2 regions of the Furfurilactobacillus sp. WILCCON 0119 genome follow, and region 2 is predicted to be linked to the other one. Evidence: predicted binding sites of a transcription regulator. Region 2 holds the regulator's gene; the other holds the start of a gene.
The links. Region 2 encodes Rex, which represses fermentation and respiration genes when NADH is low (regulators of the CRP and FNR family bind a similar motif). Its sites were predicted from a motif close to TTGTGAANTANTTCACAA; they were not measured.
Positions count from the first base shown of each region.

Region 1: a site for Rex is predicted at 2,842-2,859, ahead of ACRYI5_RS07895 (class II fumarate hydratase). Genes of this name have one in related genera too.

Region 1 is NZ_JBPCCV010000004.1:151,147-167,016, reverse strand. It holds gene ACRYI5_RS07900 (anion permease) at 1-1,229, opposite strand, end outside; gene ACRYI5_RS07895 (class II fumarate hydratase) at 1,439-2,821, opposite strand; gene ACRYI5_RS07890 (L-lactate dehydrogenase) at 3,185-4,135, opposite strand; gene map (type I methionyl aminopeptidase) at 4,501-5,283, shown strand; gene ACRYI5_RS07880 (DUF2252 domain-containing protein) at 5,407-6,786, shown strand; gene ACRYI5_RS07875 (hypothetical protein) at 7,061-7,816, shown strand; gene ACRYI5_RS07870 (DMT family transporter) at 7,975-8,292, opposite strand; gene ACRYI5_RS07865 (hypothetical protein) at 8,546-8,677, opposite strand; gene ACRYI5_RS07860 (RepB family plasmid replication initiator protein) at 8,912-9,274, shown strand; gene ACRYI5_RS07855 (ammonium transporter) at 9,357-10,646, opposite strand; partial or broken gene ACRYI5_RS07850 (MFS transporter) at 10,974-12,144, opposite strand; gene ACRYI5_RS07845 (Ig-like domain-containing protein) at 12,209-14,401, opposite strand; gene ACRYI5_RS07840 (DUF916 and DUF3324 domain-containing protein) at 14,439-15,482, opposite strand; gene ACRYI5_RS07835 (WxL domain-containing protein) at 15,631-15,870, opposite strand, start outside.
Region 2 is NZ_JBPCCV010000002.1:254,275-270,144, forward strand. It holds gene secA (preprotein translocase subunit SecA) at 1-1,019, opposite strand, end outside; gene hpf (ribosome hibernation-promoting factor, HPF/YfiA family) at 1,310-1,870, opposite strand; gene ACRYI5_RS04780 (ComF family protein) at 2,060-2,542, opposite strand; gene ACRYI5_RS04785 (DEAD/DEAH box helicase) at 2,734-4,074, opposite strand; gene ACRYI5_RS04790 (IMPACT family protein) at 4,144-4,791, shown strand; gene ACRYI5_RS04795 (APC family permease) at 4,834-6,669, opposite strand; gene groL (chaperonin GroEL) at 7,017-8,651, opposite strand; gene groES (co-chaperone GroES) at 8,721-9,005, opposite strand; gene ACRYI5_RS04810 (redox-sensing transcriptional repressor Rex) at 9,252-9,911, opposite strand; gene ACRYI5_RS04815 (ABC-F family ATP-binding cassette domain-containing protein) at 10,252-12,198, shown strand; gene tsaD (tRNA (adenosine(37)-N6)-threonylcarbamoyltransferase complex transferase subunit TsaD) at 12,275-13,315, opposite strand; gene rimI (ribosomal protein S18-alanine N-acetyltransferase) at 13,299-13,781, opposite strand; gene rimI (ribosomal protein S18-alanine N-acetyltransferase) at 13,774-14,373, opposite strand; gene tsaB (tRNA (adenosine(37)-N6)-threonylcarbamoyltransferase complex dimerization subunit type 1 TsaB) at 14,357-15,082, opposite strand; gene galE (UDP-glucose 4-epimerase GalE) at 15,272-15,870, opposite strand, start outside.

The sequences.
Region 1 (15,870 bases), on a different contig from region 2:
ATGATGGCTGCTAACATTGCTGGCACGTGGGCGGCTAACGCAACCCCCAGTAATGCGGCATACATTGCCGTTACGTGGGCTGTTCCAGAAGCGAACAGGTAGTGAGTGTAGAAGTAGAAGACAAACAGAATAACCAAGACTAACAACCAGCTCATTCCGTGCATTGCACCACCGATTGTCGTTGATAACCACTTGATCAAACCAAACTTCGTTAATTGGTTTGCCAAGAAGATCAGAATTGAGAACCAGATCACTGTGTTCCAGGCACCCGTTTCATTCAAGATGTCCTTTGTTGATAAGACACCCGTCAGTAACAGTAATGAAACGGCGATGAAGGCAACCAACGTTGAGTCCAAACCGATGAAGCTTGATAAGACCCACAGTAACAGTGCCAAAAGGAACACACCACACATGATTTTTTCAGCAGTGCTCATTGGTCCCATGTCAGCCAATTCTTTGTCGGCCCATTCCTTGGCGTTTGGTGTTTCCTTAACCTCTGGTGGATACAACTTGTAAATGATGTATGGGACACAAATCAAACTGATGATCCCAGGAACCAGAGCAGCTAAGAACCAACCCACCCACGTAATGTGAATGCCGGCTTTAGCAGCCATTTGAACGGCAACCAAGTTTGGTGCCATGGCTGTGATAAACATTGCTGACGTAATGATGTCACCGTGGAATTCAGCGAAGACTAAGAATGAACCCATCTTCCGTTCCGTGCCATCCTTTGGGTGTGACCCAAAGGTTGTTGCCAGTGACTCGATGATTGGGTAGATGATCCCACCGGCACGCGCCGTGTTACTTGGCGTTGCGGGTGCAGTGACCAAGTCAACCCCGATCAGTGAGTAGGCCAAACCAAGTGTCCGTTTACCAAACAAGCGGACGAAAATCAGCGCGACCCGCCGACCAAACCCAGTCTTGATGAACCCCCGTGACAGGAAGTAAGCCATGGCAATCAACCAAACAACGTTGGTCCCAAAGGCCGTAACGGCTTCTTCCATGGGCACAATGCCAAGTAAAACGGTGATGGTCATCCCGATCAACGCAACCCCTGCAATTGGTAGTGGCTGGGTGATACAACCAATAATTGTTGCAACGAAAATTGCTAAGATGTGCCAAGCAGCGAGGCTAATGCCATCTGGTCGAACTGGTGCGACGAACCAGAGAATTAACCCAATCACTACTGGCCAAAGAAACTTTTTATAATTAACTTTCTCTAAACCCATGATTTATTTCCTCTCAATATTACCCACCGAACTAGTCGGTGGAATCAGTACATTTTAAGGTGTGCGCATCAAGCGATGTGAGCGCTAACCCAACCAACAAGGACGACAAAACTAACAAACCTAATAGTGCGAATGCCATGTGCCACTCCTCCTTAATCAAGGACTGCCTTAGTGATGATGCTGAACTTTTATTTTTTCAATGTGCGTGATTAACGATCGATGTTTGTCATCTTTAATGGGTCAACCCATTCGTCAAACTGTTCTTCAGTAACCTTGCCAGACTTCAGAGCAGCAACACGTAACGTTGTCCCTTCTTCATCAGCCTGTTGGGCAATTTTGGCACTGTCATGGTAACCAATGTGCGGTGATAAGGCGGTCACCGTCATCAGTGAGTTGTCCACTAATTCTTGCATCCGTTCCTTGTTAACCGTCAAGCCATGGATCATCTTGTCGGCAAAGCCCATCATGGTTCCACGTAACAATTCTGCTGATTCAAGAAAGGCGTCGATCAGAACTGGTTTGTAAACGTTCATTTCGAAGTTCCCTTGTGAAGAAGCCATGGTAACCACCACGTCATTCCCCATTACACGAACCGCAGCCATGGTGATGGCTTCAGCCTGTGTTGGGTTAACCTTCCCAGGCATGATTGAAGAACCAGGTTCGTTAGCAGGAATGTTTAATTCCGCATAAGCGGCACGGGGGCCACTTGCTAAGAACCGAACGTCATTAGCGATCTTCATCAGGTCGGCAGCTAACGTCTTCATGGCACCGTGGACAACATCTAAGTTTGAATGAGCAGCTAAACCGTAGAACTTGTTGGTCTTGGCTGTGAATGCTGGCCCATAGGTCTTACTCATCCGGTCGGCAATGTCATCGGCAAACCCGGGAGCGGCGTTCAACCCAGTCCCAACGGCCGTTCCACCCATTGCTAATTCAAGCAAGGTGCCGTCCAAACTCTTCAGGTAACCGAGGTCGTGTTCGATCATGCTGACCCAACCACTGATTTCTTGACCAAACGTCAATGGGGTTGCGTCTTGCAAGTGGGTCCGGCCGATTTTAACTGTCCGCCAGTATTCTTCTTGCTTAACCTTTAATTCATCGATCAAGTGTTGGGCAGCTTCTTCTAATTCAGCAACCGCAACGCTGGCCGTGATGTTCATGGCCGTTGGGAAGATGTCGTTTGAACTTTGACCGTGGTTCACGTCATCGTTTGGTAGGATTTCAATGGATGAATCCAACTTTGCGGCTTCGTGAGCGACAACTTCGTTTGTGTTCATGTTCGTTTGTGTTCCAGAACCCGTCTGGTAGACACGCAATGGGAAGTCCTTCCGCAGGTCCTCATCACTCAACTTCAACAGTTCGTCAATGGCGCGAACGATCAGTTGACCCTTTTCAGCACTAACTTGACCAAGTTCCTGATTGGCTTCGGCAGCGGCACGCTTAATTTGTAACAGGGCACGAATAATAGCAATTGGCATGAATTGCCCCGTTGGAAAATTGTTCCGGCTCCGTTCAGTTTGTGGCCCCCATAGTGCTTCACTAGGGATGTTAACTGGCCCAATGGTATCTTCTTCGACACGATAATCTGACATTATCATGGTCCTCCGTTTCCTTGTGTTTTTAGTAACAAACAAAATGAAATAAAAGCAACGCACGTCCGAATTACCAACAGTAATTTCGCACGCGTCGTTATTAACCTCACTTAGTCTACAATCTCACAAAGCTTATAGTCAAACTGAATAGGTGTCATTAAAAAGATTAATAGTACCGTCAACAGAACGTGTAAACGCCAGGTATTATCCACTTCTTAAATCCACTTAATTTCATCTTTGCTTGTGAATCTACCAACGAAACACTTTTTCTCATAATTATCAAAAAAAGTGTGCAGATTTATTCTGCACACTTCCAATAACATTCATTTTAATGTTAGCGGTCTGCTAAACGTGAAAACACGTTTATTCTGCCGTTGCGTCATCCAAAACCTGTTTCAATGCCGCTGCCGAAGCAGTCATCTTGGCTTGTTCTTCATCCGTCAATGGGACTTCCATAACACCTGCAACACCGGTCGCATTAATCAATGCGGGGGTTCCAATGTACATATCCGTTAACCCATACTGACCGTTCATTGGTGCCCCAATTGGTAACACCACGTTTTCGTTCCGTAAAACGGCCCGGCTCAACCGCATCAAACTCGTGGCAACACCGTAGAAGGTTGCCCCCTTCAGGTTGATGATGCTGCCACCCTTAACGCGGGTTTCCTGTTCTAATTGACCCAATTCTTCTTGGCTAACACCAGCTTCCTTGGCAACGTCCAGTAATGGGCGACCACCAATCGTTGAAGCACTGTACGCAGCGAATTCACTGTCCCCGTGTTCGCCTAAAATGTAGGCGTCAACCGTCCGCAGATCCGCGTTGAACTTCTTTGCCAACGCAACTTGCCACCGACTAGTATCTAATGACGTGCCTGAACCAATAACGCGTTCCTCTGGAAAACCAGAAAGCCGTTGCGTCATCGTCGTCAACACATCAACTGGGTTAGCGGCCACAATGAAAATCCCGTCAAAGCCACTATCAACAACTGGTGTCACAATGGACCGTAAGATCTTCAGGTTCTTGTTGACTAAGTCTAACCGTGATTCACCCGGCTTCCGAGGAACGCCGGCAGTAATAATCACGAGGTCTGCATCCGCAGCGTCTGCGTACGTCCCCGCATGAACATCCATTGGTGCTGTCATGGGTTGAACGTCTTCTAAGTCCAGCGCGTCGCCCTTGATGTGGTCCTCTTGAATATCAACAATGACTAATTCATCCGCGATTTGTTGTTGTAACATTGCAAATGCGTATGAAGAGCCAACTGCTCCGTCCCCAACCAGGACAACTTTTTGATGTTTTACTTGATTAGTCAAAAGTGTGCTTCCTTTCTGTAAAAAGCCCGTCATGAATAACATTGAATTTGTGTAGTGCAACACGTAGCAGGCTGGCCGAACACATTCCACTTCATGGCAGTGATGTGAATGCGTCGGCCCATCAATCATCTGGCTTACGGTCTTTAACCGCGTAATTGATGGAAGTAGCGTAACCCGTTCACCCCTCACTCGTCAAGCACAATCACTAGAAACATGTGAATGAGTTCAATAAGTTAACCAGCTAATTGATCGGCGTGATCATCACGTTTTCTTGCAATCGGTTCATTTGATGACCCATTATTTGCATAAATGGGTATACTAGACTAAGTAGTGTCACAACATGATAGGAAAGAGAAGATAATTCAATGATTTCATTACAATCACCACGTGAAATTGAAGGGATGCGCAAAGCCGGCGCCATTTTAGCTGGGATGCACATTGGCTTGCGCGACATCATTAAACCTGGAATCTCAAGCTGGGAAATTGAACGGTTTGCCATTAAATACTTTGACGAACACAATGCCAAGCCTGAAGAAAAAGGGTTTGAAGGCTACGACTTTGCAACTTGTGTCAGCGTTAATGACGAAGTTTGTCACGCTTTCCCTCGCAAAGACCTTTTGCTGAAGAACGGTGACCTCGTGAAGGTTGACACGGTTATCAGTGTCGACGGTTACATGTCCGATTCTTGCTGGGCCTTTGCTGTCGGCGAAGTTAGCGACGACGTGAAGAAACTGATGGATGTCACCAAGAAGGCCCTTTACCTCGGAATTGATCAAGCCGTGGTTGGGAACCGGATCGGTGACATTGGTTACGCCATTCAACATTATGTTGAAGACGAAATGGGTTACGGCGACGTTCGTGAATACGTTGGTCACGGAATCCAGCCCACCATGCACGAAGACCCAATGGTTCCTGCCTATGGTGAAGCCGGCAAGGGCGTTCGGTTGCGTGAAGGGATGACCATCACCATCGAACCCATGGTCAACATTGGTGACTGGCGTTGTGCGCCTGTTGCTGATGATGGCTGGACTGTTCGCACCGCTGACGGCAGTCTTAGTTGTCAGTACGAACACACCTTAGCCATTACGAAGGATGGTCCAAAGATTTTGACCAGCCAAGATCCAGAGTTTGACGCAAAGTACCTTTAATCACAACATTTACCACAGGTACCCCCATGAACAACGTCGTCCGTGGGGGTACCTTTTTTCATTTTCATTCCCGTTGTATAATCAACTTAATTATTTTTAAAAATAGAAAGGTTGGTCAACTCTATGGCAGCACGTGGACTCAACATTAATAACATCACGGTCGCTCAGTCACAAACGGACCTGATCGCCGCCGGGGCAGCATTACGCACCAAAGTACCACTGACTGACCTTGGCACGTTTGTCCCGACAAAACGGGATGCAAACTTATTAATGGGTCGAATTGCTGACATGTTGGTTCCTGAACTTCTGCCAGAACGTTACCGGCGGATGGGTGTCTCGTCGTTTACCTTCTTCCGGGGAACCGCCGAACTCATGGCCCATGACTTAAATCACCAGGCTAGCACGCACATTCCGATCATCATTTCTGGTGACGCCCACCTTGGTAACTTCGGGTTCTTTGCCTCACCGGAACGGCAACTCATTTTCGATCTCAACGACTTCGATGAAGCTGGGGTAAACTCCTGGGAACGTGACGTTAAACGGCTCCTTGTGAGCGTCATCCTTGCCGGCCGTGAAAATGGCTTTAAGGAAAAGAAGATTCACAAAGTGGTTCATGACACGGCTAAGAGTTATCGCCTTGGCATCAACGCCAGTATGGCCCGCACCACGTTGGACCGGTTTTACCCAGCAAACGATGTTGCCAGCATTCTGAAGGCTGTTCCTGAAGACACACCAACAGCCACGATGCTTCAATATTTCCTCAGTAAAGCAGGCAAACGTAACTCTGAACAGGTCGTTAAAAAGTTTACCCACATGACAGATGACGGTCTTCGCTTTGTTGATGTTTCCACCATCACTCGCCACACAAATGATGACGTGACTAAAAACATCAGCGACTACTTAGCGGCGTATCGGGCGACCGTTCGGACGGACATTGCCCTGTTACTTTCGCAATACCACATTACAGATGTTGCCCGTCACTGTGTCGGTGTTGGGAGCTTTGGCTCGCGCTGTTACCTTGTGTTATTAACGAGTAACGATGGTAGTCACCTCGTTCTCCAAATTAAAGAAGCCCTCCCAACCCGGAAATCCGGAACTGAACGCCAGTTGAACCTATCATCTTTTGCTGAAGACAGTGAGGGCCAGCGGATCATCGATTCACAAAAGATCCTTCAATCTGCGTCCGATCCCTTCCTTGGCTACTTTCAGAGCAAAAAGCATAGTTTCTACGTCCGCCAATTTCGGGACATGAAAACATCGGTTGACCTTTCGACCCTTGATTGGGATCAATTCCACGTTTACGCCGAAGCTTGTGGCCGGTTACTTGCCATTGACCATTGCCAAACGCCAACAGCCGCAATGATTGCCGGGTACATTAACGATGATAAGGAATTTGACCACGCCATGAGCAACTGGGCTGAAGCCTACATTGACCAGGTTGAAACAGATTACGCTCTGTTTTTAAAGGAACATCCTAAAGAAGTTACCGATACAACCATTTAGCACCAGCATTCATAAATTCAAGTAACGGCAACACCCGCAATCCTCTGGGCGCTGCCGTTTTATGGTTTTAACCGAATGGTCAGAACACTCGCGTCTCAATAAAATCGTTACCTCTTTAGCAGTTCCTTAGTCTTCTTTTAAGTCCACTTTATGCTGGCGGCCATAGACTAATCACAATCTCAAATTACTACCGGGTCACCTACTCTTGATCATCACCGTGATGATGACAACCCAACGACCCAGTCTTTCGCTAAGGCTAACTAAGGAGGAACTCATGATGAAAACAACAACAGAAGCAAAGTTTATGACACGGATCATCAACGTGATGGGCGTCCCATTCACACTCAAAATGGGAACCTTAACGATCGAGACAGACGCCCACCTAACGTTTGATCAAACCGTTAAAAACGTTGCTCACTATCTCCACCACATTGAAAAAATAACGACCATACCCCAAGACGCGACGCCCCTTGAACGTCAACGTGGACTAGCCAAAACTGAGCTTACTCCCCTTTTGCATCAGTTTGACTTTATCAATCACGTTGCCCAATCTTCACTCGACCAATCAACTCTGATGACAATCCTTACCCGTCAGTGGGCGATTCGCCAGGCATTCATCAAGTATCTCCAACCGCTTTTACAACTCCCCAGTGTTTTCGCGGTTGCACTGGAATGCCCTGGTACAATTCAGGTCGGCACTGCGGCTGACACCACCTTTACCTGGACCATTGGCGTTGAAACTCCCCATCGCGCCAATACTGCTTACCAGCTCCAGAATGGTGCGGTTGTCACCCAGTCCGCCAACCTTGCCACTGATAACAACACCAGTAACCTTCTTCAGGCCACGATTGTTGCAAGTGACCTTGCCGAAGCGAGTACCTGGGCAACCATCGCAGTCGGAACAGCCATCCCCAGCTTTCTTCGAATTGCCGTTACCCATCGTCTTTCCGGCTTCCTCATTAGCTCACCAACCGCTGGTCAATCCCTCGACCGTGGCACGGTTCAACAACATGACTTAGTCGCCGTTTAATTTCGATGATGACGTTCCCCTGTAAACTTAAAACCCCCACGGAAAATTCCGTGGAGGTTTTTGTGGTTTCACGTGAAACAATTAGATTTGTTTCCCATAGCTCATATTTACTGCTACTGTGCTCTCTCAGTACTACAACATGTAAATCAAAGCTCGTCCTACTTGCTCGTCATCTTGATCCCGATAATTCCAATGAATAAGAAGCCAACGAAAACCCACGTCAACGGGCTGATTCGATCGCCAAAGAAGACCACCCCAACGATTACAGAACCGACCGCACCAATTCCGGTCCAAATGGGATAGGCAATGCTCATTGGGAGTCGTCGTGTTGCCTCTGCTAAACAGACGAAACTCACCAACATTCCAATGATGGTGAGTGCAGTGAATCCCAGTTTATGAAACCCATCACTCATCTTCATAAACGTTGCCCAAACAACCTCAAAAAGTCCCGCGATTGTTAAATAAAGCCATGCCATAACATTCCATCTCCTTAAAAAAATACACCGCGCCCATATCCGATTAAGCCTAACGGATATAAGTGCGGTGCCTGCCCGGCGGCAGATTCGTATTTACCTTATAAAAAGCATATCAAATTGTTGATTTGGGGGCAAGTTTCCCAGTTGACCATCTGAAAAAACGGCTTAACGTCACTGATTTGTCAGTAACGTTAAGCCGTTTTGCACGGTGAATTATGATTTATTGCAAGAAAAATCATCCGCGTCTAATAAGTTATTCATTCAACCGGTCCAACCCAGACATCAAACGTCTGTCGTCCATCTGTTTCCGCAGGGTCCGCAAATAATTGATCCACAACCCAATCCATTTTTGGTCCGTCGAGATCAATGTGTTGATGTCCTTCACAGGGTTTACTCACATAGCCACCATCTTTCATTTGTCCAAGGTGTTAGCAACATTTTTATTATAACGGATAAACCAACCATTTGACTAATCTAAGCCCCCCATTACTCAAATCTTTACTTTATCGTTCTTACCACTGTTCCAAGAGAGCACATTAATTGCGTTACCCACTTAATGATTGTATGCTAATAATTATATTTAGTGGATTTGTTTACCCAATGAAGGAGGTCTTCGAAGATGACAAATGACTCATTTAAAATTAGTGACGTTCACTTTGCAGACTTATCAAAATCAGAACTCAACTTCTTTTTCGCTGTAATGACGCGAATGCACCATCTACGGATGACAAACGTTGTGTTCAACTTTGATGAACTCACCTGGCTTGCCGATGACGGTGATGACACCCCATTTGACACCGTTTTACGGGATGTTGTCGATCACGTGCGCCAGACGAACTCAACGTACGAGGACGGCCAAGGTGGCGCCAAACACGATTTCTTCACCAAACTTGAGATTGATGACGATCAACACATTGTTTCAATTTCACTGAATCCTGACTTCGAGTTCTTAGTCAAGGTTGAGGTCAAAGACGCTAACTAATTTTATTCACAAGAAAAGCTGATTGTTAGCACCCCACCCGTTTGGGCTGGTGTGTTAACAATCAGCTTTTTAATTTTACCCATTAATGATGCCGAAGCCGGGCTAACTGCCCAGCAAAATCTTCCTGGTGTTGCAACAAATGACTCGCGTAAGGGTCCGTTGTTTCCACCCGCTCGCCGTGCTCACTTTCGTCCAGGCCAATTCTTTCATCCTGTGCTGAAACACGCATTGGAATAAACCGGCGTAAGCCCCAAATCAGTAACCCACTGGTAACGGCGACCATCAACATCGTCACAACGGTTGCCACCGTTTGAACCCCGAGCAAGTGCCAGCCACCGCCATAAAAGAGGCCATCATGGATCACCGCTTGATTCACTTGGTGCGTGGCGAAGAGGCCCGTCAGGATTGATCCGGTGATTCCGGCAACCCCGTGACAGCCAAACGCATCCAACGCATCATCGATCCCAATCAATGGTTTCAACACATGAACAAACCCATAACTAGCTAACGTTGCTAACACGCCGATCCATAGCGCCCCATTTACGGTAACGTACCCAGCAGCTGGTGTAATTCCGACCAGGCCACACAAGGTTCCGGTACAGATTCCAGTCAACGTGACCCGCCGGTGAAGCAGCGCCTCTAGCCCCATCCACGTCATCATCGACGTGGCGGTGGCGACCGTCGTGGTTAACATTGCGGTAACGGCCACACCATTGATTGCCAGCGCACTCCCCGCATTAAAGCCATACCAACCAACCCACAGAATTGTTGTTCCACAAAGAACCCACGGAAGGTTATACGGATGGTTGGTCGCTGGCCGTAACCGTCGCCCTAAGAACGCTGACAAGACGTACGCGGTAACACCAGCATTAATATGAACCACCGTTCCACCAGCGAAATCTAGAACGCCAAGCTTCGCCAGTAACCCGTTTGGACTCCACACCATGTGCACCATCGGATAGTAAACCACGAGGCTCCACAGCACGATGAAAGCCAATAAGAAATTAAACCGAATTCGGCCCACCACCGCACCGACAAACAGTGCTGGTGTGATCACCGCAAACATCATCTCAAACAGTAAATAAACCGCTTCAGGAATTCCAGTCGCCGTCGTGCGCATGAGGTTTGCATCCGTTAACCACCAGTGCTGAACGTGGCCCACGACGCCACCAATATCCCCGTTGAACGCTAACTGCGATCCCACCATCACGAATAGTAAAATGGCTAACCCACAGATGACAAAGACCGATAGCATCGTGCTAACGACGTTTCGTTTTGAGACCAAGCCACCATAGAAAAACGCCAAGCCAGGCGTCATGAACAAGACTAAAATCGTCGATAAAATCATAAATACCGTGTTTGCTGGATTCATTACGCCACCCCATTTTGATCGTACGATACAAATATATCAGATCAATGTCAAGGTTCTTTCAACCACCGGTAAATATTTAACTAATTTAATTGTCGCCCGAAAACGCGAAACGACATGCAGTCTTCGACTCATCTAACAAGAATCCCCCACTCATGGACCAAGTACATACTCGCAACTTTTTCTGGTTTTGGCTCCCGAAAACGCGAAACGACATGCAGACTTCGACTCGTCTAACAAGAATCCCCACTCATGGACCAAAAGCGTCCATAAGTGGGGATTCTTGTTAGACGAGGGAGCCTAAACGCATGTCGTTTCGCTCTCTCTTTTTTATTTATCTGTCCTATAGGCCCACACGACCATGACAAGGTTGATGACCACCAGCAATGTTGTCATCAAGAACACGTACCGATAATCCAGAATGCCTGATACCGCCGATGGCCTGCGACGATTGATTGTAACTGAAAATTCGGCTAACTGCTTCATCCGGCGTATTTAGCGTCATCACTGTTTGGGTCACGGGCAGTAACGCCGCGTCGGAAATGCCAACCAAAAAGCGCCACACCCCTAACATAACGACCGACGTCACGAAGAACATCGGAACAAACATCAATCCACAAAAGATCAATCCGGCAATCAGTACGCGCTGGGGCCCAATGTGATCCCCCAGTGAGCCAAGTCGTGGTGCGGCAATTAGCGTTGCAATCCCTGGTAAAGCGGCGATGACCCCACTAGCAAACGCAATGTTTCCGCGCCCACCCATCAGTTCTTTTACGAACAAACTGATAATCGGGTTGATCGAAGTTGTCGCTGCTTGAATCAGCATTGATGACCCAATCATCGCCCACACGATTCGGGGATGAGCGATGTGAGCAAACGCACTTTCCTGCCCCGCCTTATCCGTTTTCGCAACAGGTGTGAAATCTTCCTTAACATAGAAGTACGTGACCAGAGACGCAATAAACATTAAGAACCCAAAGATAAAGAACGGTATACGGTAGCCGGCGACCTCGGCAATCAGTCCACCAATGATCGGTCCAATCAACTGACCACCAACGGCGCCCGTCGTGAGTGTTCCCATTGTCTTGCCGCTTTGTTCTATGGGCACTTCACTGGCGATCAACGCGTACGCGTTATTAATGTATCCGGAAAAGGCACCCTGAATGAGCCGTAACCCAATCAGCACCCACACATTGGGCGAAAATCCGGTCAACGTGGCCGTGATCGTCATCCCAATGGCGGCTCGCATCAACATCGGTTTGCGCCCCGTCCGGTCTGCCAACCGGCCCCATAGTGGGGACACGATCGCCTGACTTAGAAACGTGACCGAAAAGGCCAAACCGGCATACAGCGTCAGCTCCCATTTCGGGAAATGACCCATTTGACTAATAAATAGCGGTAAAAATGGCAGACTCATGCTGGCACCTGCACCGGTAACAAAATTACCGACCCATAATGCTGACATGTTTTTCTGCCATTGTGCGCGCGGTTGACGTGACATAGCTCCACTCCTCAATTGACTCTAATAGGATTACTATACCACTTCAACGAAACGCATTAAGTGTCTAATTTGTTGGTGTCGTTGCAAAATTAAGGTCCAAAATGCCTTGGTAGCTTTGTGAACGAACCGAATCACTTGGGACCACCAAGCGAACACCCTGTGCATTATTTTGTTGGCTCAGGATGTCATTAAAGCCAACCCGTTGAAACTGACTGGTGGGATACACGGCTGTGTTTGTCATATCATTCGTGAAAATTGGCAAGGCACTGGTCGACAGTCGTGTGCTAACCCCATTTGCATCTGTGAAAACGAGGGGCTGATACAATTTGTCCACAGGATTCAGGGTGTTCGTCAACACGTTATTTTCTAACGAGGCTGTCATGGTCCACTTCGCGCCGGCCCCCGCATTCAGTGAATTAACTGCCGTCATGGTGAAATTTTGAGCCCGGTTTGGTGTTAACGTTTGCCCAGCCGTTATGGTCGCCGGTGAAAACGTCAATGGTGACACAGCCTGAACATACAGTTGTTCAACCAGCGGAACCACCACCGTTTCCGTCGTACTCATCCCACCAGATCCGTTCGTTGCTTTAACACTCAACGTTTCACCACCAATCGCTGCTCGGTTTAGCGTCACATTATACGTCCCGTCGCTAGCAACCGTTCCGGTTCCTAATTGATGGTTTGTGCTATCAGTCACCGTCACTGTGCTCCCAACTTGTGCTAACGTCCCGGTCACGGCCGTTGCGCCACTTCCGCTCACCACTGAGTGGGTCGTCGGGACAGAAATAATCAATGGAACGGTCCCCGTTGTTGCGTTATGCATACCCGGAACCGTTAGCGCCGCAGTATGTTGTTTTTGCGGATCTAACCCGTTTAAAATAGCAGTCTTATCGCTATATTTAATTCCGGTGGTGGTCCCGGCAGTTACTGGGGTGCCACGAGTGATCGGATTATCTGCCCCAACATCATTGCCGTCGATAACGAGGTCAGCGGGATTGCTCGTCGCTGGAAATCCGCTACCAGAGGCGGTTAACTGCCAACCGGCATTACTATCAGGTAATGATGTTTGCTGATTCCAGGCAATTTGGCTTGGTGAGTTGACCTGAATGCTTTGATTTTGTTGAACCGTAGTGGTGGTACTTGCCGATAATCCCTGGTTGGTCACCGTTACCGTCAGTGTTTCATTGGCAATCGCCGCACGATTCAGTGTGACCATATAGCTGCCATCGGACGCAACGGTCCCCGTCCCCAAAACATTATTACTACCATCGGTCACTGAAACACTGGCACCAATTGCACTTGAAGTTCCACTTACCTGCTTTTGTCCAGACCAGACCGAATTGACAGTTGGCTGGGCCGGGTTAACATATAACGGGATGCTGGTTGTACTTGTCCACGGATTTGTTGGACGCCCATTATGATAAGCCACAACTTTTAACGTGTGTCCGGTTGATGGTGATAAACCATCAAGGGCGGTCTTAATCGCTGACCAGTTTCGCGCCGCAATTTTTCCAGCATTGACGGTCAGAGTGGACCCGGTTGTGCTCGTATCACTTGTATTGAACGCGTCACCCGCAATTTGTTGACCGTCAATCATAAACGAAACACTGTTGATTTGGTCTGAAGTTGTGTAGTTAAACGCGGTCCCCACTGACAGCTGTAAAGATTGACCAAAGAAGGCCGGCATGGTTCCTGCCTTTTGATCATAAGTGATGGCCGATGGCACCGCCCCACCGTTAACCTGAGTCACACTCATATTTGGGTCCGTTACGGGTAAGGAAACGTTGTACAGCTCCAGTAAGCCCAGCGTTCTATTAACAACATTGACCGTATCGCCAACCTTCATCGGGGTCCCAATATCGCCAGACCAGTTGGTGACCTGGTTATTTAAGGTTAATTTTTGCGTCCCATTCAGGCTAATGATCAAACTTCCTAAGGTCCCTAACAAATCGTTAGCTCCGCGAACCGTTTGGCCGTTTTGGATTAACGTTGTTGCATCTAACCGGGTAATTAAATCCGGTATCTTTGCATCAGCGTTCTTATCTTTGTCATTTGTCGTTTCAGGCGTTGCTTCATTTGCTGGTTTTACCTGCTCATCATCTTCTTCCGGTTTCGACTGGTCATTTGCCTTCACCGGTTGTTGTGATTCATTTTGTGCCTGGTCATTCGCAAAACTCGTTATGCTCGTAATTCCGGTCATTCCGGTTACAAGCAACAGAGTCATCGCAATTCGGCCGAACCGCCGCCATCGTCTCATTTTGTCACCTCCTACCTTACGTACTGTTTACAACCGACTACTTCTCCTGACGTCGCCAAGCAAAGCGAACGATAATCCAAATTAGTCCACCGACAACGATTGCCAGTAACACACCGCCAGCAACGTACCATAGAACATTTCGTTCAGGCGCCTTATCTAACGCCTTTTTGTTCACCTTACTGGCGTCTTCCGAAGTAATGGTCATTTTTTTCGTAAACGACCACTGATGATCACTATTTTTGGCCGTCATTTTGACAACATATTTCCCGGGCAATAATTCATCCTTCCCGTAGAGAATCGGGAAATCAAAGTTTGAATTTGGCGCCATTCCGACATGTTCGAGTTTAGCTTCCTTCACAACCTTATTTGATCCTTCACGATAAACTTTCCCCGTCACCGTTAACCCACTAATAATTGCTGGCTGTGAATTTTGAAGGTTGGCAAAGATTCCCTTTCGGTAGTTTCGAAGTCCTGGCTTAACGTCGTTCAACGCCAGCTTTGGTGATACCGTGTGATCGACCGTTAACTTCATTCCAACTGCGTACCCATAACGGTTGTTAATGGTCATCCCTTTTGCTTCCTTTGTTTGTTGATCTTTAACCACCCGTTCAAAGTACCATGCGCCAAGGGCAACTCCCTTCGTCGCATCTTTCGGAACTTTAATGGTTGCCGTAAGTGTTTTTTCGCTATTTGCCGGCACCGTAATCACTTTATCCTCGTGCAACGTTACCCACTTCGTTAACGGCTGCTTTAACGTTTTATCTTGTTTCTTCGCCGGTGTTACGTATTCAATTTGGCCGTTCGCATTAGTATGGGCTGCATGAATCTCATTCTTGATTTTCATCGCCTTATTGCTACTGTTGTAGACCGTCATTTTAACTGTTTGTTCATCACCTGGTTGAACCTTTAAATCAAAATAGCTTTGCTTTTGATCAATCTGGTTTTTCGGTAGCTCAGCCTTCACACTAAAGCCAACTTCGGAAGCGTCATCCGCAGCGAAAGCGGTATGCGTCAATGTGCTTCCCATAAAAAAGCTCATCATCAAAATCAGTACTAACCGCCACTGTCCTCGTTGTTTCATTTGCTTCCTCCTTTTTGTTTGAACCACTACAAAATGTTTTCTAAGTAAAACGCCGGCGCGCGATTGAGCGGTTGCCGGCGTTGCCAATTATGATCATCATTCTCGGTCACTTCACCGTCTTCAATCATGAACCATCAATGGGCCAGTATTAAGCTGGCGCGTCTTGTAACGTCCACGTCAAGTCTGTTGAATAGGCTTCTGCTTTCGCAGTTCCACCCATAACTTGCAGTTGCACAGCACTTGGTTGCCAACGGTCAACCGTTAATCCAGCACCATTTCCTGCGGCGGCACCTAATAGAACCCCACCTGAAGAATCTAATGCGTTTGAAACGGCCGTGGCAACTGCACCATTACTTGTTCCTGATGCTGTCGCAACCGTCCCGGCTGG
Region 2 (15,870 bases):
TTAGCTTCCAACGCTTGGTGCAAGCCGTCAGAGAACCGCCGGCCTTCCATGATCCGTCCGGTAAAGGAGTCAACGATTTGAACTTCCCCTTCTTGAACCACGTAGTCCTTATTGTTGAACATGATGAAGTTGGCCCGCAACGCTTGGTCAATATGGTGTGTTAGCGCCGTATTTTCAGTATCGTACAGGTTTTTTAGATCGAAGTATTTTTCAGCCTTCCGGTTTCCTTCATCCGTCAGTGAAACGGTCTTTGATTCAAGGTCAACCTTGTAATCCGTCTTTTCACGTAACGTCTTTGCAAACAGGTCAACCCGTTCGTACAGGTTTGTATTTCCGGCTGAACCACCTGAAATAATCAACGGTGTCCGTGATTCATCGATCAAAATGGAGTCAACTTCATCAATGATCGCAAAGTTTAGCCCACGTTGAACTTGGTCATCCTTGTAAACGACCATGTTATCACGAAGGTAATCAAACCCAATTTCACCGTTTGTTGAGTAGGTAATGTCAGAATCGTATGCTTCCCGCTTTTCAGCAGCAGACTTTTCAGCTCCGTTAATCCCAACGCTTAATCCTAGCCAGTTGTACAGTTCACCCATTTCCGTCGCGTCACGAGCAGACAGGTATTCGTTAACCGTAACAACGTGAACCCCTTTACCTGATAATGCATTGAGGTACACGGGCATGGTTGCCGTCAGGGTCTTCCCTTCACCAGTCTTCATTTCCGCAATATCACCATGATGGAGGACAATCCCCCCCATGATTTGAACCCGGAATGGAAAGAGGCCTAAAACCCGTTTGGCTGCTTCACGCGCAACACCAAAGGCTTCTGGCAGCAAATTATCCAAGGTTTCGCCATTTTGATAGCGTTCTTGGAATTCAGGCGTTTTTGCCTGTAATTCTTCATCACTTAATTTTGCATATTCATCTTCATAAGCCATGACTTCATCAGCCGTTTGGCCTAACCGACGAACTTTACGGGCATCTGATTCAACCCAATTTTTTAAGAGGTTTGGCATACAGTAACTTTTTCCTTCCCTTAGGCGCGTTAATGTTACAAACCGCGCAGTATATCAACTATATATTTTAGCATTAGATGGCCGTATTTAAAACTGGTTCGCCCGATTTAGCCACAGATTCTTCTTAATCCTAACGTTCCACTAACATTTACACAACGATGACCCACTCGAATTCCCCGCTTCTCAGTCAAAAATCCGGTGTTCATAGCCAACCACTTCAACAGTTGTCTAGTAAGGCAATAAAAAAAGCACCGCAATTGCGGTGCTTACAATGAACTCCATTTGGTTATTTAATCAATACTACCGGCTTGCAATAAACCGTAACGCCCATCATTACGACGGTACACAACATTAACTTCATCAGTCTCTGCATCTTGGTAAATGAAGAAATCATGGCCCAATAAATCCATTTGTAAAATGGCTTCTTCATTATCCATCGGCTTCAGCTGCAGGTTCTTGGTCCGAACCACGTCAAAGCGTGCTTCTGGTTGTTCTTCTTCAACAACCACTTCGTCTGGACGGAAGTCTAAGCCCTTGTAACCCTTTTCCCGAGACTTCCGGTTAACCTTGGTCTTGTATTTACGAACCTGACGTTCCAACCGATCCGACATTGTGTCGATACTCTTGTACAGGTCATCAGATGTTTCTTCTGCCCGTAACGTCAAGTATGGCAACGGAATGGTCACTTCTGCCTTTGCTGTTTTATCTGGATAGACCCGCAAATTAGCATGGGCAACAGCGCTGACATTCGGTTCCAAGTACCGTTCGATCTTGGTTACTTTCTTATCAACATAGTCTCTGAGTGCATCGGTTACTGAGATGTTTTCTCCACGAGTTTGTACATCTAACATAAAACTTCGCTCCCTTCCGAACTAAGTTCCCGCTATGCGGGGGCTTAAGCGCGTTTAGCGCTGTCTTCATGGTGCCACGTTGGGCGTTTACCATGAAGTGGTTTTGATAGGACCACTCTATCGCTACCTGTAACTTTATTATAGCGAACCTGTCGTTAACACTCAATAATAACCCCTCAATAAGGCGCATTAACGCGCTAATGTAAGCCCTGTCAGGGACTTTGGCCCCGCGTCTTGTAAGACTTGCATGGCAAATCGCATTGTTCGCCCGGTTGTGTACACATCATCAAAGATAAGCACCTGCTGACCGGTCAGTTTTCGACCAGCTTGTCCATCCAGTTCAAACGGTTGTGTTCGGGCTAACCGCGCCGTTCGGCCCAGTCGTGATTGCTGGACCTTCGTCACCGTTTGAACCCGTAGCGCCGAAACGACCGGGACACTGGATGGCAAAAGTAGCGTTGCCTGGTTAAATCCCCGTTTAACTAATGTTGATTGGGCCACCGGCATGGGCACCACGACATCCGGGTGAAGCGTCATAATAGCCGCCGTAACGCTTGGCTGAAAGACCGCCGCCATCCGACAATCACCAATAAACTTATACGCATGCATAAATGCTTTCATCGCCTCATTGTACTCAAACAGCGCTGCATTTGTGGCCGAAACGTCCGCCATTTGATTCCAACGCTCACAATCATGACATTGGCCAGGTTGTTGTTGAGCACGCCCGCACTGTGGACAGGCAGTCGCCCGGTCAATTCGGGTAAACGTCGCCAAACAACGGTCACACACTGCGCGTTGTGTCAGCGGCCGCAAGCAAAAGAGGCGCCCAATTGGCGGCCGCCAGGAAAGCGGCCGCTGACACATTACACAGGTTGCCATTCAGGCAACCGGCGGCCCTTTCGGTTAACCAGACGAATCTGGCGTTGGGCTTCCTTGATCGTTCGCGTTTGTGTACTGACCCATGCGCAAACAAGGCCAGTCGGGCGGTCAGCACTTCGGCCCGCACGGCCTGCCATTTGGACTAACGCCGCACTTGAAAAGACCGGGTCATCCGCACCTAAAATCAACACATCAATGCCCGGTAACGTGACCCCCCGCTCTAAGATCGTAGTCGTGATCAACCCCTGAACTTGCCGTTCACGCATTGCTGTCACTTTTTCCAGTCGCTCAGGATCCGTTGCGTGGACCGTCGCAAACGTTAACTTTGGAAAGACACGGGTCAAGATTTTTGCCACGACCGCTAGTTGGGCCACATGTGGGACAAACAGTAAGAAACGTTGCTCACGCTTGATGAATTGGCTTAACACCCGTAACAGCCCGGCTGGCAAGTGGTGCCGTGCTAGCTGGCGGCGCCAATTAATCGCCAACCGAACGGTCAATTCTGGCAGAACATGTCCGTGAAAACGTAAGGGTAAGTAACTCAACGTGAGCCGTCCGTGGTGAACATCACGCAATAGTGCCCGGCTTGGTGTTGCTGTCAGATACAACGTCGCGCCCGTTAGTTTTCTAGCGGTTGCGACTGCCACCGCCAAGCGCGGGTTGTGTGCAAATGGAAACGCATCGACTTCATCCACGACGATAACATCAAAGGCGTGGTAAAATCGATAGAGTTGATGCGTCGTGCACACCGTCAGCTGGCGATACGCATACGGCCGTGTTTGCCGTCCATGCAACACTGCAATTGGGACGCCTGCAAACGCCCGTTTTAACCGTGGCGCAAGCTCCAAGCACACATCGACGCGGGGTGAGGCGACCGCAATTCGGTCACCACGCGCCAGGGCATCCGCCAACCCAGGAAACAACATCTCCGTTTTTCCAGCCCCTGTCACCGCCCACAACAAGTGCTGGCGGCGTTGCTGAAAGACGGTCACGATCACTTGAGCACACGCCGTTTGCAACCGGGTCAGTTCGCCCTGCCATGTTAACGGATGGACTGGCGGATTAAACGCATTTTGTTCCGGTAACCCCACCAGTTGTTGCCGACTGGTGACGCGGCCAAGTGTTAAGCACGCGGGGCAAAAATAGGTTCCAGTCGCCAGGCGGACCTGGTCGCTTGCATGCCACGTCTGGCACCGCTCACAACGAATCCGCCGGCCGTGCTGACTCATGGCCGGCCGTCGCTGCAAGGATGCCACTTGGCGCAGATCAACGTCACTCAATTCATCGGATAGTAACTGCCGTCCATATAATTGTTCTGGATTCATGGTTGCCCCCTTTTACATCTATCAGTACATACGTTAAGTCCCCTAAAAATATTTTCACGAGGTTATTTTATGTCAGTCCCCCCATTTTTATCCCTTGCTGAACCACACGAAGCAGAGCAAACCATTAAAAAATCACGGTTTATCGGTAACGCGGCACCAATCACCTCAGAAGAAGACGCGCAGGCCTTTCTGACCAGTGTTAGCGACGCCCTTCCAAAGGCCAACCACCATACGTTTGCTTACGTTATCGGCGACCACGATGAAATCACCCGCCAAAGTGACGGCGGTGAGCCCAGTGGCACGGCAGGATCACCGCTCCTAAACGTCATTACCCGACTTGGCTTGCACAACGTGATCATTGTGGTCACCCGCTTCTTTGGTGGCATCAAGCTCGGTGCCGGCGGACTCATTCGGGCTTACGGCAGCACGGCCAGCCTGGCCGCAGCCGGTTCCGTGGTTGCCCGGCAACGGCTAGCACGTTACCAAATTACGCTCAGTTATCAACAGGCCGAACCACTCACACCGTGGCTCACCGACCGTGTCGTCACCGTCGTGGATACGGCTTACGCGGTCGCCGTGACGTTTACCGTGCTGGTTAACGCGGCAGACGCCACGTTTGTCGCCGATCTCACCAGTAAAACCAACGGTCAAGCGCAAATCGTTGATACCGGGGAGACGTTTGCGTTTGTTCCTTATGATCCAGAAACGACCAAATAAAAGCAGCCCCCATCAATGATGAAGGGCTGCTTTTATTAGACACTATTGTTTTAAGTGGTAATTGTACGTGGACACAATGATGTTTTCACGTGAATTCAACACCGTCCGTAACCGCAAACTGGTTTGGTTATGCAGGATGTTTTGCCATGGTCGCCGTGGAACGAACTGTGGAACCAGCACCGTGGTACTGTAATTTCGTTCCGCCGCCCGTTTCGCAATGACATCACAGAACCGCAGCACAGGTCCAGAAACTGACCGGTACGAGGAGTGGATGTCCACAAACCGAACGTTTGGGAAGTCCCGTTTGAACTCAGCAACGGTCTCCCGTTCCTTATTTGGGTTTTGGTCAAACGACACGTGCATCGCAATGACGTAATCCCCAATGGATTCCGCGTAGTCGATGGCACTTTTGGTCACCCGCGTCACGTTCGAAACCAACACGATTACCGTTGCCCCATCATAGCGATGTGGCTTGGCCTCCGCATTTTCAGCAACCCGCAATTGGGCAGCCACCGTTTTATAATGGGAGTGAATTTTATGGAACATCCACAGTAAGCCCACCATGACGATTGGGTAAGGCCACACGTTACTAAACCGGGTCATGAACAAGAAGATGGCAATGGCGGCGGAGATAAACGCCCCGATAAAGTTAATGAACGCTTTGCCTTGCCAGAACCCTTCCCGTTCACGCCGCCAGTGAATGATCATTCCTGATTGTGATAACGCAAACGGAACGAACACCCCGACAGCATACAGTGGGATCAGTAACGTTGTTTGGGCGTCAAAGATCACGATCAACGCAATCGCCCCTAATGCCAACGTGATGATCCCATTGGAATAACCCAACCGGTCCCCACGGTCCATGTAAGCATGGGGCAGATTTTTATCCTTAGCCAGGTTGTACGCCAAGATTGGGAACGCTGAGAACCCGGTGTTGGCGGCAACAGCTAAGATCATGGCCGTCGATGTTTGTAACAGGTAGTACAGTAAGCCGTGTCCAAACACGCCGGCCCCAATTTGAGAAAGGACCGTTTGTGTTGCCATTGGCTTGATACCCAACCAGTAGTTGATAAACGTAATGCCAGCAAAGAACAGGGCCAAAATTGTGGCCATGATGGCCAACGTTGCGGCGGCATTGTTTGTCTTTGGTTTTTTAAAGTTCGGCACCGCATTACTGATGGCTTCAACCCCGGTCAGTGAAGATGATCCAGAACTGAACGCCTTGATGAACAGTAACGCTGTCATGCCCTTAACGGGCGCTCCAACGGCGGCAGTGGCGTGGTAGGCAACCTGTCCCGTAACGATGTTGTAAATCCCGACAATGATCATCAGTAAAATCATGCCGACGAAGAAGTACACCGGAATGGTCAGGAAGTTGGCTGACTCACTCATCCCCCGAAGGTTCAGGGTCATAACGAACAGCACGATGACAATGGAAATCAAGACCTGATGGTGATACAACGACGGAATCGCCGACGTGATTGCCTCGGTTCCTGACGTCACGGAAACCGCCACGGTCAACATGTAGTCAACTAACAGTGACCCCCCAGCAACAAGTCCCGCGGGCCGCCCCCAGTTAGTTGAAGCCACCACATAGGCGCCACCACCAGATGGATACGCATGAATAATTTGTTGATAGGACAGCGTGATCGCCAATAACAGAATCAAAACGATTCCGGCAATCGGCAGTGAGAACCAAATGGCGGCTGCGGATAAGGTTACCAACACCGTCGTAATTTGTTCTGTCCCATACGCCACAGATGACAATGCATCTGAGGACAAGAGCGCCAAGGCTTTAAACTTCGTTAGGGCCTGGCCACCCTCATCCAATGTTTTTAGCGGCTTACCAATTAACAGTCGCTTTAAATAGCGCCACATAAAGAAACTCCTTTAATATCGCCCATTTCACTTAAAAATAGACGCTTTAATTATTTGAATTATCAGCCTGCTTAAGGATCAAAGCTGGCTAAAAACGGCAAAAAAGCCACAACATGGCCGCGGCTTTCTAGCTCACTCATTCTACACTACATTTTGAACAAACACCAAACAAACCTGTGTCTTTTCTCAATGAATTAGCTGATAAATAATTAATAAAAAGCTGTCACTTTTCACATTACTATCCATCATTACGGGCACTAAAAGTGGCGTAAAGCGCGATAAATAAGGGGCTAACACCCATTGGTGTCGGCCCCTTATTTATTAAACAATTTATTATGGTACTAAAACTACATCATTCCGCCCATTTGAGCAGCTTGTGCCGCAGCAGCGGCGTCAGCAGCACCGTTGTCTTGCTTTGGTTCTTCAGCAACAACTGCTTCTGTTGTCAGTAACAATGATGAAACTGAGGCAGCATTTTGCAGTGCTGACCGGGTAACCTTGGTTGGATCCACGATTCCGGCTTCAACCATGTCAACCCATTCATCAGTTGCAGCGTTGTAACCAACGCCTGGCTTTTGTGACTTCAGCTTTTCAACGATTACTGAGCCTTCCTTACCGGCATTAGCAGCAATCTGACGAACTGGTTCTTCCAGGGCACGCAACACAATGTTGATCCCTGTTTGAACATCGCCTTCTTCTGTCAATGCAGCAACGGCGTCAATCACGTTGACCAAGGCAGTCCCACCACCAGATACGAAACCTTCTTCAACAGCGGCCCGCGTTGCATTCAACGCGTCTTCGATCCGGTAACGGCGTTCCTTTAATTCCGTTTCCGTAGCGGCACCAACGTTGATCCGCGCAACACCACCGGATAATTTAGCCAACCGTTCTTGCAACTTTTCTTTATCAAAGTCAGACGTTGTGGCTTCCAGTTCGCTCTTGATGTTAGCAACCCGTTCTTCAACGGCCGCCTTGTTACCTGCACCTTCAACGATGGTAGTGTTGTCCTTAGTAACCGTAACCTTACCTGCTTGACCCAACTGTTCAACGGTTGTGTCCTTCAAGTTCAGGCCAAGGTCATCAGTCACAACGGTTCCGCCAGTCAAGGCAGCGATGTCTTCCAGTTGTGCCTTCCGCCGGTCACCAAAACCAGGCGCCTTAACGGCAACCACGTTGAATGTTCCCCGCATCTTGTTCAATACCAACGTTGGGAGTGCTTCACCGGTAATGTCATCGGCGATGATCAACAATGCACGGCCCTGTTCAACAACTGATTGCAATAATGGCAAGATGTCTTGGATGTTCGCAATCTTCTTGTCGGTAATCAGGATGTATGGGTTGTCTAAGTCAGCTTCCATCTTGTCGTTGTCGGTAACCATGTATTGACTCATGTACCCACGGTCAAACTGCATTCCTTCAACAACATCGGACGTTGTTTCGATTCCCTTAGATTCTTCAATGGTGATCACACCATCGTTACCAACCTTTTCCATTGCGTCGGCAATCAACGTCCCGACTTCTGGATCAGCGGCTGAAATGGACGCAATCTGAGCAATGTCAGACTTAGTCTTCACATCGTGGCTCATCTTGTGCAAGGCATCAACGGCGGCGTTGGTTGCCTTTTCGATCCCGGTGCGAATCCCAACAGGGTTTGCACCCGCCGTAACGTTCTTCATCCCTTCGTTAACGATGGATTGCGTCAACACCGTGGCGGTCGTTGTTCCGTCACCGGCGATGTCGTTTGTCTTGGAAGCAACTTCTGCCACCAACTTAGCACCCATGTTTTCGAAATGATCCTTTAATTCAACGGCCTTGGCAATCGTTACCCCATCATTTGTGATGGTTGGTGAACCGTATGTTTGTTCCAAAACGACGTTCCGTCCCTTTGGTCCAAGCGTTGTCTTTACTGTGTTTGCTAATTTATCGACCCCAGCGAGCATTGCGCTCCGGGCGTCTTCTGAAAACTTCAAATCTTTAGCCATTTTTCTGCCACCTCAACTGTATTTTAGTGTGCTGACACATGCTTATTTCGGTTTGTTAACGCTGCGTTGTTATTCAACAACCGCAACGATGTCTTTTTCATGGAGAACCAGGTAGTCATTACCGTTATCTGAAACTTGGGTTCCCGCATATTTGTCAAACATCACAACGTCGCCCGCTTTAACAAGTGGGGCAACCGTCGTTCCGTTGTCCAAAATCCGGCCAGTTCCAACTGAGATAACCTTCCCAGTTGTTGGCTTTTCCTGTGCATTACTTGCAAGGACAATGCCACCAATGGTCTGTTCTTCTTCTTCTGAAGCTTGTAAAATAACGCGATCTCCTAATGGTTTTAACACGTTGATTCCCTCCAATATCATTATTATAATCAGAGCTTTTAGCACTCTTATACGTTAAGTGCTAACAACATGCTCTATGATAACCATGCCGCTTTCTGAATGCAAGTGTTTTGGTCAAACTTAGTCAAAAAGTTTTTTCCCAAGCCACTGACGCCCCATTCACCAAGACATACGGCAACGTGAGCCAAATGTTTTTTGACAATAAAAAAACATCTGGCTCATTGTCCAAATGTTGTTAAACCGTGCTTATTCGTCGTCCTCTTCCCCATCGTCGCCACCTTCGTAATGGTCGATGAAGTAAATCAAGGTTTGTAATTCGTTTGTTAAATCGACGTTTTGAACCCGAATGTTGTCAGGAACCGTTAACCGCCGTGGCGTAAAGTTCAAAATTCCCTGAACACCAGCTTCAACCACTTGATTCGTCACGTCTTGCGCTGTGTCTTCTGGCACACTCACAATTGCAATTTCAATTTGTTGATCCCGCAACTGTTGTACCATCTCATCCAGTGGATAAATTGGCACACCACTTTGAACTGTATTAATGATGGCTTCGTTCACATCAAAAGCGGCACTGATCCGAACGTTACTGTTTTGGTGGAAGTTAAAGTTGAGCAATGCATGCCCAAGGTTCCCAACCCCGATCAATGCAACGTTAGTCAGTTGATCCTGATTTAAGATTCGTTTGAAGAATTCAAGTAATTTAGGCACGTCATAGCCGTAGCCCCGTTTTCCTAGTGCACCAAAATAGGAAAAGTCCCGCCGAATCGTGGCGGAATCCACCTTCACTGCTTCTGACAATTCTGTTGATGAGACGCGCATCTTATCTGCGTTGAGGAGAATGTTCAAGTATCGATAATAAATTGGCAACCGTTTTGCCGTTGCCCGTGGAATTCGTTGTTCAGCCACAGCAGTCACTCCTTTTCTTTCCGCACTTTGCGGGTTATCCTTGTGAAACTCGTTGTAAGGTAAATTATAGCATAGGGCCCCTTATTGTGAAGCATATTTCATATCAGCATTCGGGTATTTCGCAAAATTACAAGGGCATTTCACCATTTTTCAATGCGCAAAAGTGGCTTAAACCGGCGTTTCTTTTACTGATTAATTTTTAGACCACTTCTCGAGTGGTTACACGCGTTTATCCACCAATCATTAGTTCATTTCACGAACTTTTTGTCCCTTTCGCAATCCCACCCCACAACATGCTAAAATAGAACAAAGACTTTTATGATGTAGGAGACCTCAATTTATGCAAGTGCTTCAGGTGCAACAAGTTGCGCGACGTTTCGGCGCTGATACTTTATTTCAACACGTTTCAATGACCATTAACGACCGCGACCGTGTCGGTTTGGTGGGCCGGAATGGTGCCGGAAAATCCACCCTGCTGAAAATGATTGCTGGCATTACGGAGCCTGATGAGGGGACCATTTCCTCTTCAAAGGGCGCCACCATCGGCTACCTTCCCCAGGACGCCGGCTTAACCTCGAGCAACACCGTCTGGGACGAAATGCTCACCGTTTTTGCTCAGCAGCAGCGTCAGGAAGCCCAGTTGCATCAACTCGAAGCCCAAATTGCCGACCCCGCGGCTGATCATACCAGTACAGATTACACCCACTTACTAACCGACTACGACCAGTTGCAGCACGACTTCACAGAAAATAACGGTTATGGCTATCAGGCCACGATTCGTGGTGTTCTCCATGCCTTTCATTTCGATGAAGACACGTACGACCGTAACGTCACCAGTTTTTCTGGTGGGCAAAAGACCCAGCTTGCACTTGCCAAACACCTTCTTCAACGCCCAGACCTGCTGATTTTGGATGAACCAACAAACCATTTGGACATCCAAACGCTAAGTTGGCTAGAGGATTACCTGAAAACGTACCCGGGAGCCGTCCTCGTCGTTTCACATGACCGGTACTTTCTTGACCATGTCGTGACCACCGTCTACGACATGAACCAACACACGTTGACCCATTACACAGGAAACTACTCAGCTTATTTAAGCCAGAAGGCAACACGGCTCACCACTGAACAACGGGCGTACGATAAGCAGCAGACCCAAATCAACGCCCTTGAAGATTTCGTTAACCGTAACATCGTCCGTGCCTCAACCACCAAGCGGGCCCAAGCCCGGAGAAAACAGCTCGCAAGTATGGATCGGTTGGAGGCACCCAAAGATGACGATCGCTCCATTCGCATTCGGTTTGAACCATCTGGTGAAAGTGGGAAAGAGGTGCTCAAGGTCCAGGATGTCAGCATTGGCTACATGAGCGACCATCCGCTGGCCGAACACATTAATTTAGACGTCGTTAAACAACATGCGGTCGGCATCGTTGGTCCCAACGGGGTTGGTAAATCAACCCTCTTGAAATCCATTTTGGGCCAACTGCCACTGCTTGCTGGAACTGTCAAACTTGGTGCCAGCTTGAGCATTGGTTATTATGATCAAGAACAAGCAATCCTGCACGATGACAAGACGGTCCTTAGTGAAGTGTGGGATGAACACCCCACCATCCCTGAACGTGATGTGCGGACACTGCTTGGTAGTTTCCTCTTTACCGGAACCGACGTCGAAAAGCGTGTCAGCGCGCTGAGTGGTGGTGAACGCGCCCGGCTCTCGCTCACAAAACTATCCTTAGATCACGATAACTTTTTAATCTTGGACGAACCCACGAACCATTTAGACATTGATGCTCGTGAAGTTTTGGAAGAAGCCCTGAACGCTTTTACCGGAACCATTCTCTTTGTCTCACATGACCGGTACTTCATCAACCAGGTGGCCACTGAAGTCGTCGAATTATCTGCGGCTAAGACACGCTGGTTTGACGGTGATTACGATGACTATCAGACCGCCATCGCAGCTGACCAAGCAACCCTGCCAACGACGGAAGCCACTCCGACCACAACGGCCGCGGCCTCTGCCTATCAAGCCAGTAAGGCAGACCTTCGTGAGCAACGGAAATTCCAGCGGCAGGTAACTGCGCTCGAAGAACAAATTGACGCGTTGGACGAACAGATCACCACCGTGACGGCGACCATGCAGCAACCAGAAAACGTTCGTGACATCGGTAAACTCACGGATCTTCAGCACGAGCTGGATGCACTAAACGAACAAAACGACACCCTGTCACTTGAATGGGCAACCGCAAGTGAGGCGCTTGAAACGTTTAACGCAGAACATAACTTAGCTTGATCCTGATTAAGCTAAAATTAAAATGACCACCTTCTCAAGAATTGGGAAGGTGGTCATTTTAATTTGTCATCATTAGTTAGGCGTCCATTCCTGGCAACCAGGGAAACTCAAGACTTGGATCGGCGTTTAAATCTAACCCCGCAAAGTGTTGCTCAGCCAGCTCAATGTGGGCGGCTGCCCCGATCATGGCTGCATTGTCACCACAAAGTGCCAGTGGTGCTGCCACAAGCTTTGTCTCGGGAAAACGTGTCGTGAGCAGCTCTGCCAACCCATCACGCAAGCCACGGTTAGCGGCAACCCCACCGGCTAGAACTAACTGGTGAACGGGGAAATCTTTCAGAGCCGCACTCACCTTCGCCACGAGAACATCAACCACGCTTGCCTGAAAACTTGCGGCTAAGTTCGCGCGGTTAAGTGTTTCACCCCGCTGATCAGCATTATGAACGGTGTTAATAAAGGCACTTTTCAATCCACTAAAGCTAAAGTCATAATTGGCTTCATGAATCATTGCCCGTGGAAAGTTAAACGTATCTGCGCCCTCATGAGCCAGGCGATCGAGTTCTTTTCCTGCCGGATACGGAATGCCAAGGACACGGCCGACCTTATCGTAAGCCTCACCCGCTGCGTCATCGCGTGTATCACCGATGATTTCAAACGAGTTGGCCGCCTTCATGAGAACAATCTGGGTATGCCCACCGGAGACTAACATCGCTAACAACGGAAACGTCAACGGTTCAACGTAACGGGCCGCGTAAATATGGCCCGCCATGTGATTCACCGGAACCAATGGTAACCCATGTGCAAACGCAAACGTTTTGGCCGCGGTTACACCAATAAGTAACGAACCAACCAGCCCTGGCCCATACGTGACCGCAACCGCCGTCAACTCAGCGGGCGTCACCTGTGCTTCTGTCAGCGCCTTTTTGATCCCAATGGTAATTTCTTCAATGTGATGACGGCTGGCCACTTCTGGCACCACGCCACCAAACCGTTGATGACTCTTAATTTGTGTTGCAACAAAGTTACTGAGAATGCGGTCACCATTTTCAACAACGGCAACACTCGTTTCATCACAACTGGTTTCAAAAGCTAAAATCAACTCACGTTCCTGCGTCACAATGTTCTCCTTTTACCTTTCGTTGCATGATTACGGCATTCTCACTGGGTGCGCTGTAATAGTTCGGACGTACCGCAATGGCGTGAAACCCCAGGCGCTGGTACAACGCCCTGGCAGCGTCATTATGTTCGCGCACCTCAAGTGTGATTACCTGCGCCGATTCATGAGCGTGTAGCCACACGGTCAACAGCTGACGCCCCAGCCCGCGGCCTTGCGCCTGAGCACTAATGCCAATGTTGGTGATTTCTGCCTCATCAAGCACCTGGCTCCCACTGATAAAGCCCAGTGGTTCTCCGTCCTGCTCGATCAGCCAGTAATCACTCGTCGCTAACCCAAGGTCGCGTTCAATAACGGTCTGTGACCATGGTGCCCCTGTCGCGTACGCACTCGCAGCGAGCTGCTCAATCAGCTGGGCACCTTTGTGTTTGTCAACCGGTTCAAACGGCCGACACACAACGTTACTCATCTGCTGGGTGGCTATTGATTAGCGGAAGTAACATGTCAACGGCATCCTCATGGTCACCAAAGTAGTACCCACGTTTAATTCCCGTCTGCTTAAAGCCAAGCTTTTTATATAAACGTTGCGCGCCGGTATTGCTCAAACGCACCTCCAACGTCACCTGGTGCATCCCCATGTGTCGTGCTTTACGAACCAACGTCCGCAATAAAAATTCACCTAAGCCGGAATTCTGCCATTGTGGCAACACCGCAATGTTCGTCACGTGGGCATCCTTCCGCCGCCGGTCAAGGGAGCACCCCGCAAAAGCAATCAACTGGTCATCCTTACGAATAACGAGGTACAACCGATCTTGTTTCCGCTTTAATTCATTGGCAAATGCTTGGTCATCCCACGGTGTTTTGCCATCATAGACAGCCCGCTCCACGGCCACGATTTCTGGAATGTCTGGGAACTGTGCACGTCCTAAAAAGTACTGCACATCACGAATCATCAACCGATGATTTTTAATGTCCAGATCTTCCACTTGCTGTTGGCGGACGTCACTTGCAAAGTGCCGTTGATACCATTTTTGGACTGTTGCCTTACACTTCTTCAACATAGTTCGTGTTCGTCTCTCCTGGATGTGCAGCCGCCCACTGTGCTTCAGCTGGGGATAACCGCAAATATTTCGGTACAAAATTATCAATATTCTCAACTGGTGCGATTGCTTGACCAAGCTGCCCTAAGACACCCGCATCGGGTAAATTATCAGCTGTTGGCGCAAACAACGCGTTGTCACCTAACTGGTTCACAATTTCATCATGGTAACGGGTTGTTTCCCCCACCAGTAAAACAGGTTCGTTCAGGTCAGCCAACAACGTTAACCATGAGGTCAGGTTCGTATGCTGGTCAGCAATGACATTCGTTAATTCGCCCTCTTTGACACGGTAGCCACCAGCATAAAGTTGGGTGTTCCGACCATCAAACACGGGAACAATCAACTGGTTGGACGCTTGCGCTACACCACCAGCGAGCACGGCAAGACTTGAAACACCAACCAATTCTAGGTTCAGCGTTGCCGCTAATGTTTTGGCCGTGGTGACGGCAATGCGGACCCCGGTGTAAGAACCAGGTCCTTGTGCCACAACAACACGATCAAGGTCCGTCGGTTGCCAGCCCTCGTCGGCCATTAAGGAAGCAATGGCTGGCATCAGTTGAACGCTATGATCAAGCTGTGTCGCCGTCGTTACTTTACCGACAACGGTCTCATCTTCTAATAATGCCACGCTTAGCGGCCGGTTTGATGTATCTAATGCAAGTACCTTCATGTCATGCCTGGCTTTCATTTTTTTCGTTCGTTTAGACGTCCATTATCTTAACACATCTTCACAAAAACCCCTAGGGCCATCCCCAATCCTAACGAGTTGTGTCACCGCTTTACGTTCAGTACATCGGCAATAAAAAAAGTTCACTGATCATCATAAATGATCAGTGAACTTGATTAATTGAATATTGGATTAACGATCTTCATAACCATGTGGATGGCTTTGGGTCCAAGCCCATGCTGTCTTGATGATGTCGTGCACATCATCGTATTGTGGTTGCCAGCCCAAAATTTCACGGGCATCCGTTGAATCAGCGACCAGTGAATCTGGGTCACCGGCACGCCGTGGTCCAATTTTAGCAGGAATTGGTTTGCCAGTTACTTCACGGGCAGCTTCCACCATTTGTTTCACTGAGAAACCAGTCGATGAACCAAGGTTAAATGCCCGGCTGGTGTTGCCGTCAGCCAAGTAGTCCAGCGCCAAGATGTGCGCATCCGCTAAGTCTAAAATATGGACATAGTCACGAACGTTTGTCCCATCTGGTGTGTCGTAATCATCACCAAACATATCAATGTGGTCACGTTCGCCAAGTGCCGTTTGCAAAATGATGGGTAACAAGTGGGTTTCTGGGTGGTGATCTTCCCCAATTGAACCATCGGCCTTTGCACCAGCTGCGTTAAAGTAACGCAGTGCAACCCACTTAATACCGTAAGCTTCATCACACCAACGAATCATGTGTTCCATGATCAACTTACTTTCACCATATGGGTTGATTGGTTCCTTGTGGTCAT